DNA from 3 places in the Anoxybacillus sp. LAT27 genome. Region 3 is predicted to be linked to each of the others. Evidence: riboswitches for the same ligand, from Rfam matches in the RefSeq annotation. Region 3 holds a riboswitch; each other region holds the start of a gene.
What was found. Region 3 has a riboswitch for S-adenosylmethionine ahead of mtnK (S-methyl-5-thioribose kinase). Riboswitches for the same ligand answer to the same signal wherever they lie in the genome.
Positions count from the first base shown of each region.

Region 1: another riboswitch for S-adenosylmethionine. It lies ahead of mtnK (S-methyl-5-thioribose kinase); the one in region 3 lies ahead of mtnK (S-methyl-5-thioribose kinase).
Region 2: another riboswitch for S-adenosylmethionine. It lies ahead of LD028_RS13920 (methionine biosynthesis PLP-dependent protein); the one in region 3 lies ahead of mtnK (S-methyl-5-thioribose kinase).

Region 1 is NZ_JAIWYK010000434.1:59,043-62,321, forward strand. Features, by position in the region: gene mtnA (S-methyl-5-thioribose-1-phosphate isomerase) at 1-875, opposite strand, end outside; gene mtnK (S-methyl-5-thioribose kinase) at 883-2,052, opposite strand; SAM riboswitch class I at 2,125-2,224, opposite strand; gene LD028_RS13380 (carbon-nitrogen family hydrolase) at 2,320-3,114, opposite strand; gene LD028_RS13385 (pyridoxal phosphate-dependent aminotransferase) at 3,211-3,279, shown strand, end outside.
Region 2 is NZ_JAIWYK010000440.1:1,802-5,080, forward strand. Features, by position in the region: gene metC (cystathionine beta-lyase) at 1-127, opposite strand, end outside; gene LD028_RS13920 (methionine biosynthesis PLP-dependent protein) at 131-1,234, opposite strand; SAM riboswitch class I at 1,297-1,404, opposite strand; gene LD028_RS13925 (cupin domain-containing protein) at 1,519-1,992, opposite strand; gene mscL (large conductance mechanosensitive channel protein MscL) at 2,118-2,513, shown strand; gene LD028_RS13935 (phosphatidylglycerophosphatase A family protein) at 2,618-3,133, opposite strand; gene LD028_RS13940 (RNA-guided endonuclease InsQ/TnpB family protein) at 3,234-3,279, opposite strand, start outside.
Region 3 is NZ_JAIWYK010000065.1:24,043-27,321, forward strand. Features, by position in the region: gene LD028_RS05060 (pyridoxal phosphate-dependent aminotransferase) at 1-443, opposite strand, end outside; gene LD028_RS05065 (carbon-nitrogen family hydrolase) at 540-1,334, shown strand; SAM riboswitch class I at 1,430-1,529, shown strand; gene mtnK (S-methyl-5-thioribose kinase) at 1,602-2,771, shown strand; gene mtnA (S-methyl-5-thioribose-1-phosphate isomerase) at 2,779-3,279, shown strand, end outside.

The DNA of each region.
Region 1 (3,279 bases), on a different contig from region 3:
GTCACTTCTTCTTTCGCCCGTTCTTCAATCGGAATGTCGTCGCCTGTTTTCGTCTGTAAGTCGATTGTTGAAAGCGGGGCGGCGACATAAAACGGAATGTTGAACGCGTTCGCCAAAATAGCTAAGCCGAGCGTGCCGATTTTGTTCGCTGTATCGCCGTTGGCGGCAATGCGGTCTGCCCCGACGATGACGGCAGAAATGCGCTTTGCTTTCATCGTTTGCGCCGCCATATTGTCTGTAATGAGGGTCACATCGACGCCAGCTTGCGAAAGTTCCCAAGCGGTCAGCCTTGCGCCTTGCAAGACCGGGCGTGTTTCACAAGCGTACGCATGAAGGATGATTCCTTTTTCTTTCGCTAAATGAAACGGGGCGAGCGCCGTGCCGTAGCGTGCCGTTGCAATCGCCCCCGCATTGCAAATTGTCATGATGCGGTCGCCGTCTTGAAACAAAGAAAGGGCATATTCACCGATGCGGCGGCAGACGTCTTCATCTTCAATTTGAATGCAAATTGCTTCATGAATAAGCGTCGTTTTTGCTTCGTTGACAGATGTGGCGTTGGCGACGCTTTTCATCAGCCGATCAAGCGCCCAAAATAAATTGACGGCAGTCGGACGCGAGCTTGCTAAATAGTCGCGATCGCGCTTTAGTTTAGTATGAAATGTCGCTAAATCATCGGTTTCATATAATTTGGCTGCAAGTGCTAATCCGTAAGCGGCGGTCATGCCGATCGCTGGTGCCCCGCGCACTTTTAACGTGACGATCGCGTCCCATACGTCTTTTATATTTTTTAATTCTAAATATTCAGTCTTATGAGGCAACGCTTGTTGGTTTAAAATCGTAATATGCGTATCATGCCATTGTACTGCTTTCATCATTTTCCTCCTAGCTGTTTACATGTGCGGTTTGTTCAACGAGACGTTTGAAATCATCGACACGAAGATTGTGTCGATGGACGATCAGCTCGCGTCCGAGACGAAGGGCATGGCGTTTCGCTTCGAGCCGCCGTTCAAGCGGCAATTCCTCCAAATCGGCTACGTGCGCTAAGCCGATCGTGCGGCGAATGACTTCGCAACCAGCAAATCCGATCGCTTCGACGAGCGCATCGTTCATGATGTCGTCGAGCACGAAAGAAACGCGCGCATACGGTTCGTTGCTTTCTTGCCAACATGTTGTAAATGTGCGAACAAACACGTCCCACGTTTTTTCAATATGTGTAAAGAGCGGCTCGCATTCGCTTTCATGGCGAGAGAGGGCGTTTAATAGTAAATTGGCAAAAAAATTCCCTAAATCAAAGCCGATCGGACCGTAAAATGCAAATTCTGGATCAATTACTTTCGTGTCATCGTCACTTGCGAATATGCTTCCGGTATGTAAGTCGCCATGAAGCAACACGTCTGCTTTTGTTAAAAAGAGCCGTTTCAATTTCGCTACTTCGCGCTTGAGTTCATCATCTTGCCAAAGCTGTTCGACATCGGCGCGCAGTTCTGCTTCAAAGTTGTTCGTGTCGTGATCAAAAAACGGGTCGGTAAAGATGAGATCTTCCGTAATTTTACAAAGTTCAGGATTTGTAAACTGTTGGGCGAGCTTCTTTTTTTGTTGTTGATTCATGCCAAAATCAGACGTATAAAACGCCGTTTTCGCGACAAACTCGCCGATATGTTCAGAAAGCTTCGGAAATGTTTTTCCTTCGATAAGTCCACGACGTGCAATTTGTAAATGGGATAAATCTTCCATCACCGTAATCGCTAAAGTCTCATCGGAATAATACACTTTTGGTACATACTGAGAGGCGTAGCTTGCGAATGTGCGCAACGCTTGGCTTTCAATTGTCGCTCGTTTTAATGTGAGCGGCCAGCTTTCTCCGACGACTTTCGCATACGGTAGCGCTTGTTTGATAATGATGCTGTCGTTTGTGCGTTCGTTGACGATGCGAAAGACGAGATTTAAGTTGCCATCACCAATTTCTTGACTAGAAAGAAGGGCATCTTCTTGGAATAGCCCTAAACGAATCGCGAGCGCGACCGCTTTTTGTTCTGTTAACGGTTCGTACATATGAATTCCCTCCTTGACATAAATAAAAAACCTCTTTCGCTGAACGAAAGAGGTTTGAAGTTTGCTTCGCACCTCTTATCTCTCAGCCTACTGCTGCAAGAATTAGCACCGTGCGTCATCGCCGGTTGCCGGGTTTCATCGGGCTCGTCCCTCCACCTGCTCTTGATAAGAGTGTTTATCTTTATTTGAATATTTGAATGTTTTGAATAGTGAAAACGTTTCGTGAATTCGCTTGATTTGAATCATACATCGCTTCTCGCTTGTTTGTCAATCTTTTTTTTCAAAAATTTTATACACGTCTGGGCGACGATCAGCAAAAATCGGGATGCGGGCGCGTACGCGTTGTACTTCGCTTATGTCGATCGTTGCCTTGATGACCGTTTCTTGTTCGCTTCCTTCTGCAAGAATATTTCCCCACGGATCGATAATCATCGAATGCCCAGCAAACGTGTTGTTCGGGTCTGATCCTGCACGGTTGCACGCGACGACGTAACATTGATTTTCGATCGCTCGCGCCATTAATAACGTGCGCCAATGATGAAGGCGCGAAAGGGGCCATTCCGCAACGACAAATAACACTTCCGCACCGTTTAGCGTATGCGCGCGAATCCATTCTGGAAAGCGAATGTCATAACAAATGACCCCCGCACACGTCGTTTCATCGAGCGAACATAGCCCGGTCGTTTCTCCCGCTTGTAAATATACATGCTCATCCATCAATTTAAACAAATGAAGTTTGCTATATTCACAAACGACATCGCCGTTTCGATGGACGATATACATCGTATTCGTTATGTTGTCCGCCACTTTTTTCGCGACCGATCCACCGACGATATGCACATGATACGTGCGGGCAAGTTCGGAAAGAAACGCTTTCGTTTGTTCGCCGTTTTCATCGGCAATATGAGCAAGTCTCGTTAAATCGTAACCTGTCGTCCATAGTTCAGGTAAAACGACGACATCGGCTTCTTTCGCGATTTGTTCCATGTAGCGCACGACTGTTTGTTTATTTTTTTCCGGTGCTCCAAACGCAATGTCCATTTGTACGCAAGCGATATTCATCTCATTCACCTCAAAAAAATTTTCTTTACATTTTGATTTTTACGATATATGATTCTTGACTAGAATTTCAACCTTTTTGTGAAGTAGGTGTGAAAAATGAAAACATTTCCGCAATCGAACTTGTTACAGCAACTTCCGAAGCAATTTTTTGCTTCGCTCGTGCAA
Region 2 (3,279 bases), on a different contig from region 3:
CGTACTTGCCAAACGTATCAAAATCAAACTGATGAAACGTCGATGCATGATGAATCGGGACACTCACTGCGCCCGTTTGCGTATCAATCTGCCATTGATTGTGAACGAGCTTTGTTTGTACATCCATTTTTTACACCTCTTTCATACGCTGAAACGCTTGTGCTAAATCAGCAATTAAATCATCATCGTATTCAATGCCGACCGAAAAACGTAACAAACGATTACATACCCCGTTGGCGATACGAATATCCTCTGGAATATCCATATGCGTTTGCGTCGCGGGATACGTAATAAAACTTTCGACACCGCCTAAACTTTCCGCAAACGTAATCAGTTTTAAACTTCGTAAGAAGGCATTCACCCATTTTTCATCGCGCACGCGAAACGACAACATGCCGCCTCTCCCCGGATATAACACATCCGTCACATCTTCGTGTTGTGTTAAAAATTCATAAATGGCTTTCGCGTTTTGTTCGTGCTGACGCATGCGCAGCGCAAGCGTCTTCATGCCGCGAATTAACAGCCATGAATCAAACGGTGATAACACCGCCCCAATCGCGTTATGATACATCGCGAGTTGCTCGCATAGCTCTTTTCCTTTGGCAACAATGAGCCCGGCAAGCACGTCGTTATGCCCGCCTAAATATTTCGTTGCGCTATGAATGACGATGTCCGCCCCTTTCGTTAATGGCCTTTGTAACACAGGGGTGTAAAACGTATTATCAACAATAAGAAGCAACCCATATTGCTTCGCAAACGTTGCCACCGCTTCAATATCCGCCTCTTGCATAAGCGGATTTGTCGGCGTTTCTAAAAAAATCGCTTTCGTTTTGTCCGTCACATGCGCCTTTACCGCATCGAGATCGCGAAAATCGACGTATGTAAACGACAAACCGTATTTCTTCCACCCTTTTTCAAATAGCCGATACGTTCCGCCATATAAATCGGCTGAAACGAGGAAATGATCGCCGCTTTCAAACAACGCAAACAACGTTTGAATCGCCGCCATGCCTGAGCTACATGCAAACCCTTGATCCCCTTCTTCTAACTGCGCAATCGCCTCCTCGACAATATGTCTCGTCGGGTTTCCTGTCCGAATGTAATCGTACCCTGTCGACTGTCCGATCCCTTCATGCCGATACGCTGTTGAAAAATAGACAGGCGGATTGACCGTCCCTGTCACCGTCTCGCTTCGATTGCCAATTTGCGCTAATATCGTTTCCACATGACTCATTCGCTCTCTTCCTTTCTAAAAAAATAAAAGCCTTCAAAGAAGAAGGCTTTTACAGTCGCTTCTTCTTATCTTCCGAATTGAACGCCAATTCGCTGGATTTAGCACCTGACCGCTTTCGGCTGGTTGCTGAAGGTTCATCGGGCCAGTCCCTCCCCTTCTCTTGATAAGAACGCAAAACGATATTGAATTTTCTGATTTTTAATTAATGTATCTTATTTTCCGAAAAATTGCAACTATTTTTTATCCTTTTCCAACACGTGAGGGCTTCCCCCAAGTCTTTTCTCTCATTCCGCCGCAAGAGCATCAGCTTTTGTCGGATGGACGGTGCCGGCTGGATGTTGTGGCGGCGCATAAATGGAATACAATTTTAGCGGAACGTTTCCAATGTTTATTACATTATGCCACGTTCCTGCAGGGACAAAAATAGCAGAACCGTCGCCCACTCGTCGTTCAAACGTCCATTCATTTTTCCTTTTTCCCATCCGCACGATGCCTTCGCCTTGTTCAATACGTAAAAGTTGATCCACGCCCGGATGAATTTCTAAACCAATATCCTCCCCGACACGCAAGCTCATTAACGTCACTTGTAAATGCGGACCTGTCCATAACGTCGTACGGAACATATTGTTTCGTTTCGTCGCTTCTTCAATTTGAATGACAAACGGGTTCGGTCCGTAATCTTTCGTATATTCCCGCGGAAGCGGATAAGGCATGATCGGATATGGATACATTGGATACATTGGATACACGTAATACATGTTCCCACCTCTTTTTTCATATTCATCGTCATGTTATGCACAACTGCCCGACCATGCGCCTCGCATGCAAAAATCGACAAATAGAATGGGGGTATGGTAAAGTATGAACAAAAGGAGGCATGCCGATGTGGAACGAATTTAAAAAATTCGCAGTACGAGGCAACGTCATCGACTTAGCTGTCGGGGTCATTATCGGCGGGGCGTTCGGGAAAATCGTTTCTTCTCTCGTCAACGACATCATTATGCCGCTCGTTGGTCTTATTTTAGGTGGCATTGATTTTAGCGGGTTATCTTGGAAAGTCGGCAAAGCGGAAGTGAAATACGGGGTGTTTCTTCAAAACGTCGTTGACTTTTTAGTTATCGCCTTTTCGATTTTTCTATTTGTCAAACTTTTAAACAACTTGCACGAGCGAATCAAAAAACAAGAAGAAACGAAACAAACCGCACCAACGATGACAAAAGAACAACAACTACTCACAGAAATTCGCGATTTGTTAAAACAGCAAAAAGAAACACCGTAGCCCCTAAAGCTTTTTGAGGGCTTCATTCGCATAATAAGCAAGCCGTTTATATTTCACATTTTTCCGTAAAAAAACCGTAAACCCATGCGGATTTACGGCTTTTTTTACGCATTCAACGCAGCTTCTTCCTCGTCGCGCAAGTTGTGCGCAAGGCGACCAGAGGCGCTTGCGGCAATGCTTGCGACTAAATCGTCTAAAAACGTATGCACGCCTTTGCCACGTTTCGTATCAAGCTGCTTAATGATTCCGACTTTATTTTTATCGAGATGACCAAATGTCGTCACCGCAATGCTTCCGTATCCGAGTACCGCCCCTAACGCTAACGTTTCATCGACGCCAAACAGCCCTTCATCCGTTTCGACAATCGTTTGAAGCGGCTCTGACAACATGCCGTTTTCTGCTAGTTTATCAAGCTCAATACCAACTAAAATCGCATGTTGTACTTCGCGTTTTTGTAACACTTTTTCTACACTTTCGATACATTCTGCCATCGTTAAATTTTTATTATACGGACTTTGCATTTCATATACAATCTCAGCAATGGCTGGAATCGTTACCCCACGTTCTGTTAATAACTGCAACGTTCTTTCATACACTTCTTTACTTGATATACGCTTCATTCCTCTTCCTCCTCTCGTTCTCTCATTAGGTTATCAATTTTATTAAAATCATAGAATAATGATAAAGATTTTAATAAAATTGTTTATCCGTCCACGTCGTTTAAGCGACATGTACTCGGATTGGGTGTAACCCCACACCCGCTATC
Region 3 (3,279 bases):
AGCGGCATCATTTCCATGCGCGCCCGCGCAAGCACGACCCCCGACCAATAGTCTGGATAACCGGGATCAGGAACGAGCACAACATCGCCCGGATTTAATAAACAAAGCGGCATTTCAACGAGCCCTGCTTTTCCGCCAAACAAAATAGCGACTTCTTTTTCAGGATCAATCGTCACGCCATACTCGCGTTTATAAAACGTCGCGACTGCTTCTTTCAAAAACGAATAGCCGCGAAATGGTGAATATTTATGATACATAGGCTTTGCTACCGCCTGTTGCATCGCGCTTACAATGTGCGCTGGTGTCGGCTGATCTGGATTTCCTTGTCCGAGATTAATGACATCATACCCTTCGGCAATGACTGCGTTCACTTTTTGCACGAGCGAAGCAAAAAATTGCTTCGGAAGTTGCTGTAACAAGTTCGATTGCGGAAATGTTTTCATTTTTCACACCTACTTCACAAAAAGGTTGAAATTCTAGTCAAGAATCATATATCGTAAAAATCAAAATGTAAAGAAAATTTTTTTGAGGTGAATGAGATGAATATCGCTTGCGTACAAATGGACATTGCGTTTGGAGCACCGGAAAAAAATAAACAAACAGTCGTGCGCTACATGGAACAAATCGCGAAAGAAGCCGATGTCGTCGTTTTACCTGAACTATGGACGACAGGTTACGATTTAACGAGACTTGCTCATATTGCCGATGAAAACGGCGAACAAACGAAAGCGTTTCTTTCCGAACTTGCCCGCACGTATCATGTGCATATCGTCGGTGGATCGGTCGCGAAAAAAGTGGCGGACAACATAACGAATACGATGTATATCGTCCATCGAAACGGCGATGTCGTTTGTGAATATAGCAAACTTCATTTGTTTAAATTGATGGATGAGCATGTATATTTACAAGCGGGAGAAACGACCGGGCTATGTTCGCTCGATGAAACGACGTGTGCGGGGGTCATTTGTTATGACATTCGCTTTCCAGAATGGATTCGCGCGCATACGCTAAACGGTGCGGAAGTGTTATTTGTCGTTGCGGAATGGCCCCTTTCGCGCCTTCATCATTGGCGCACGTTATTAATGGCGCGAGCGATCGAAAATCAATGTTACGTCGTCGCGTGCAACCGTGCAGGATCAGACCCGAACAACACGTTTGCTGGGCATTCGATGATTATCGATCCGTGGGGAAATATTCTTGCAGAAGGAAGCGAACAAGAAACGGTCATCAAGGCAACGATCGACATAAGCGAAGTACAACGCGTACGCGCCCGCATCCCGATTTTTGCTGATCGTCGCCCAGACGTGTATAAAATTTTTGAAAAAAAAGATTGACAAACAAGCGAGAAGCGATGTATGATTCAAATCAAGCGAATTCACGAAACGTTTTCACTATTCAAAACATTCAAATATTCAAATAAAGATAAACACTCTTATCAAGAGCAGGTGGAGGGACGAGCCCGATGAAACCCGGCAACCGGCGATGACGCACGGTGCTAATTCTTGCAGCAGTAGGCTGAGAGATAAGAGGTGCGAAGCAAACTTCAAACCTCTTTCGTTCAGCGAAAGAGGTTTTTTATTTATGTCAAGGAGGGAATTCATATGTACGAACCGTTAACAGAACAAAAAGCGGTCGCGCTCGCGATTCGTTTAGGGCTATTCCAAGAAGATGCCCTTCTTTCTAGTCAAGAAATTGGTGATGGCAACTTAAATCTCGTCTTTCGCATCGTCAACGAACGCACAAACGACAGCATCATTATCAAACAAGCGCTACCGTATGCGAAAGTCGTCGGAGAAAGCTGGCCGCTCACATTAAAACGAGCGACAATTGAAAGCCAAGCGTTGCGCACATTCGCAAGCTACGCCTCTCAGTATGTACCAAAAGTGTATTATTCCGATGAGACTTTAGCGATTACGGTGATGGAAGATTTATCCCATTTACAAATTGCACGTCGTGGACTTATCGAAGGAAAAACATTTCCGAAGCTTTCTGAACATATCGGCGAGTTTGTCGCGAAAACGGCGTTTTATACGTCTGATTTTGGCATGAATCAACAACAAAAAAAGAAGCTCGCCCAACAGTTTACAAATCCTGAACTTTGTAAAATTACGGAAGATCTCATCTTTACCGACCCGTTTTTTGATCACGACACGAACAACTTTGAAGCAGAACTGCGCGCCGATGTCGAACAGCTTTGGCAAGATGATGAACTCAAGCGCGAAGTAGCGAAATTGAAACGGCTCTTTTTAACAAAAGCAGACGTGTTGCTTCATGGCGACTTACATACCGGAAGCATATTCGCAAGTGACGATGACACGAAAGTAATTGATCCAGAATTTGCATTTTACGGTCCGATCGGCTTTGATTTAGGGAATTTTTTTGCCAATTTACTATTAAACGCCCTCTCTCGCCATGAAAGCGAATGCGAGCCGCTCTTTACACATATTGAAAAAACGTGGGACGTGTTTGTTCGCACATTTACAACATGTTGGCAAGAAAGCAACGAACCGTATGCGCGCGTTTCTTTCGTGCTCGACGACATCATGAACGATGCGCTCGTCGAAGCGATCGGATTTGCTGGTTGCGAAGTCATTCGCCGCACGATCGGCTTAGCGCACGTAGCCGATTTGGAGGAATTGCCGCTTGAACGGCGGCTCGAAGCGAAACGCCATGCCCTTCGTCTCGGACGCGAGCTGATCGTCCATCGACACAATCTTCGTGTCGATGATTTCAAACGTCTCGTTGAACAAACCGCACATGTAAACAGCTAGGAGGAAAATGATGAAAGCAGTACAATGGCATGATACGCATATTACGATTTTAAACCAACAAGCGTTGCCTCATAAGACTGAATATTTAGAATTAAAAAATATAAAAGACGTATGGGACGCGATCGTCACGTTAAAAGTGCGCGGGGCACCAGCGATCGGCATGACCGCCGCTTACGGATTAGCACTTGCAGCCAAATTATATGAAACCGATGATTTAGCGACATTTCATACTAAACTAAAGCGCGATCGCGACTATTTAGCAAGCTCGCGTCCGACTGCCGTCAATTTATTTTGGGCGCTTGATCGGCTGATGAAAAGCGTCGCCAACGCCACATCTGTCAACGAAGCAAAAACGACGCTTATTCATGAAGCAATTTGCATTCAAATTGAAGATGAAGACGTCTGCCGCCGCATCGGTGAATATGCCCTTTCTTTGTTTCAAGACGGCGACCGCATCATGACAATTTGCAATGCGGGGGCGATTGCAACGGCACGCTACGGCACGGCG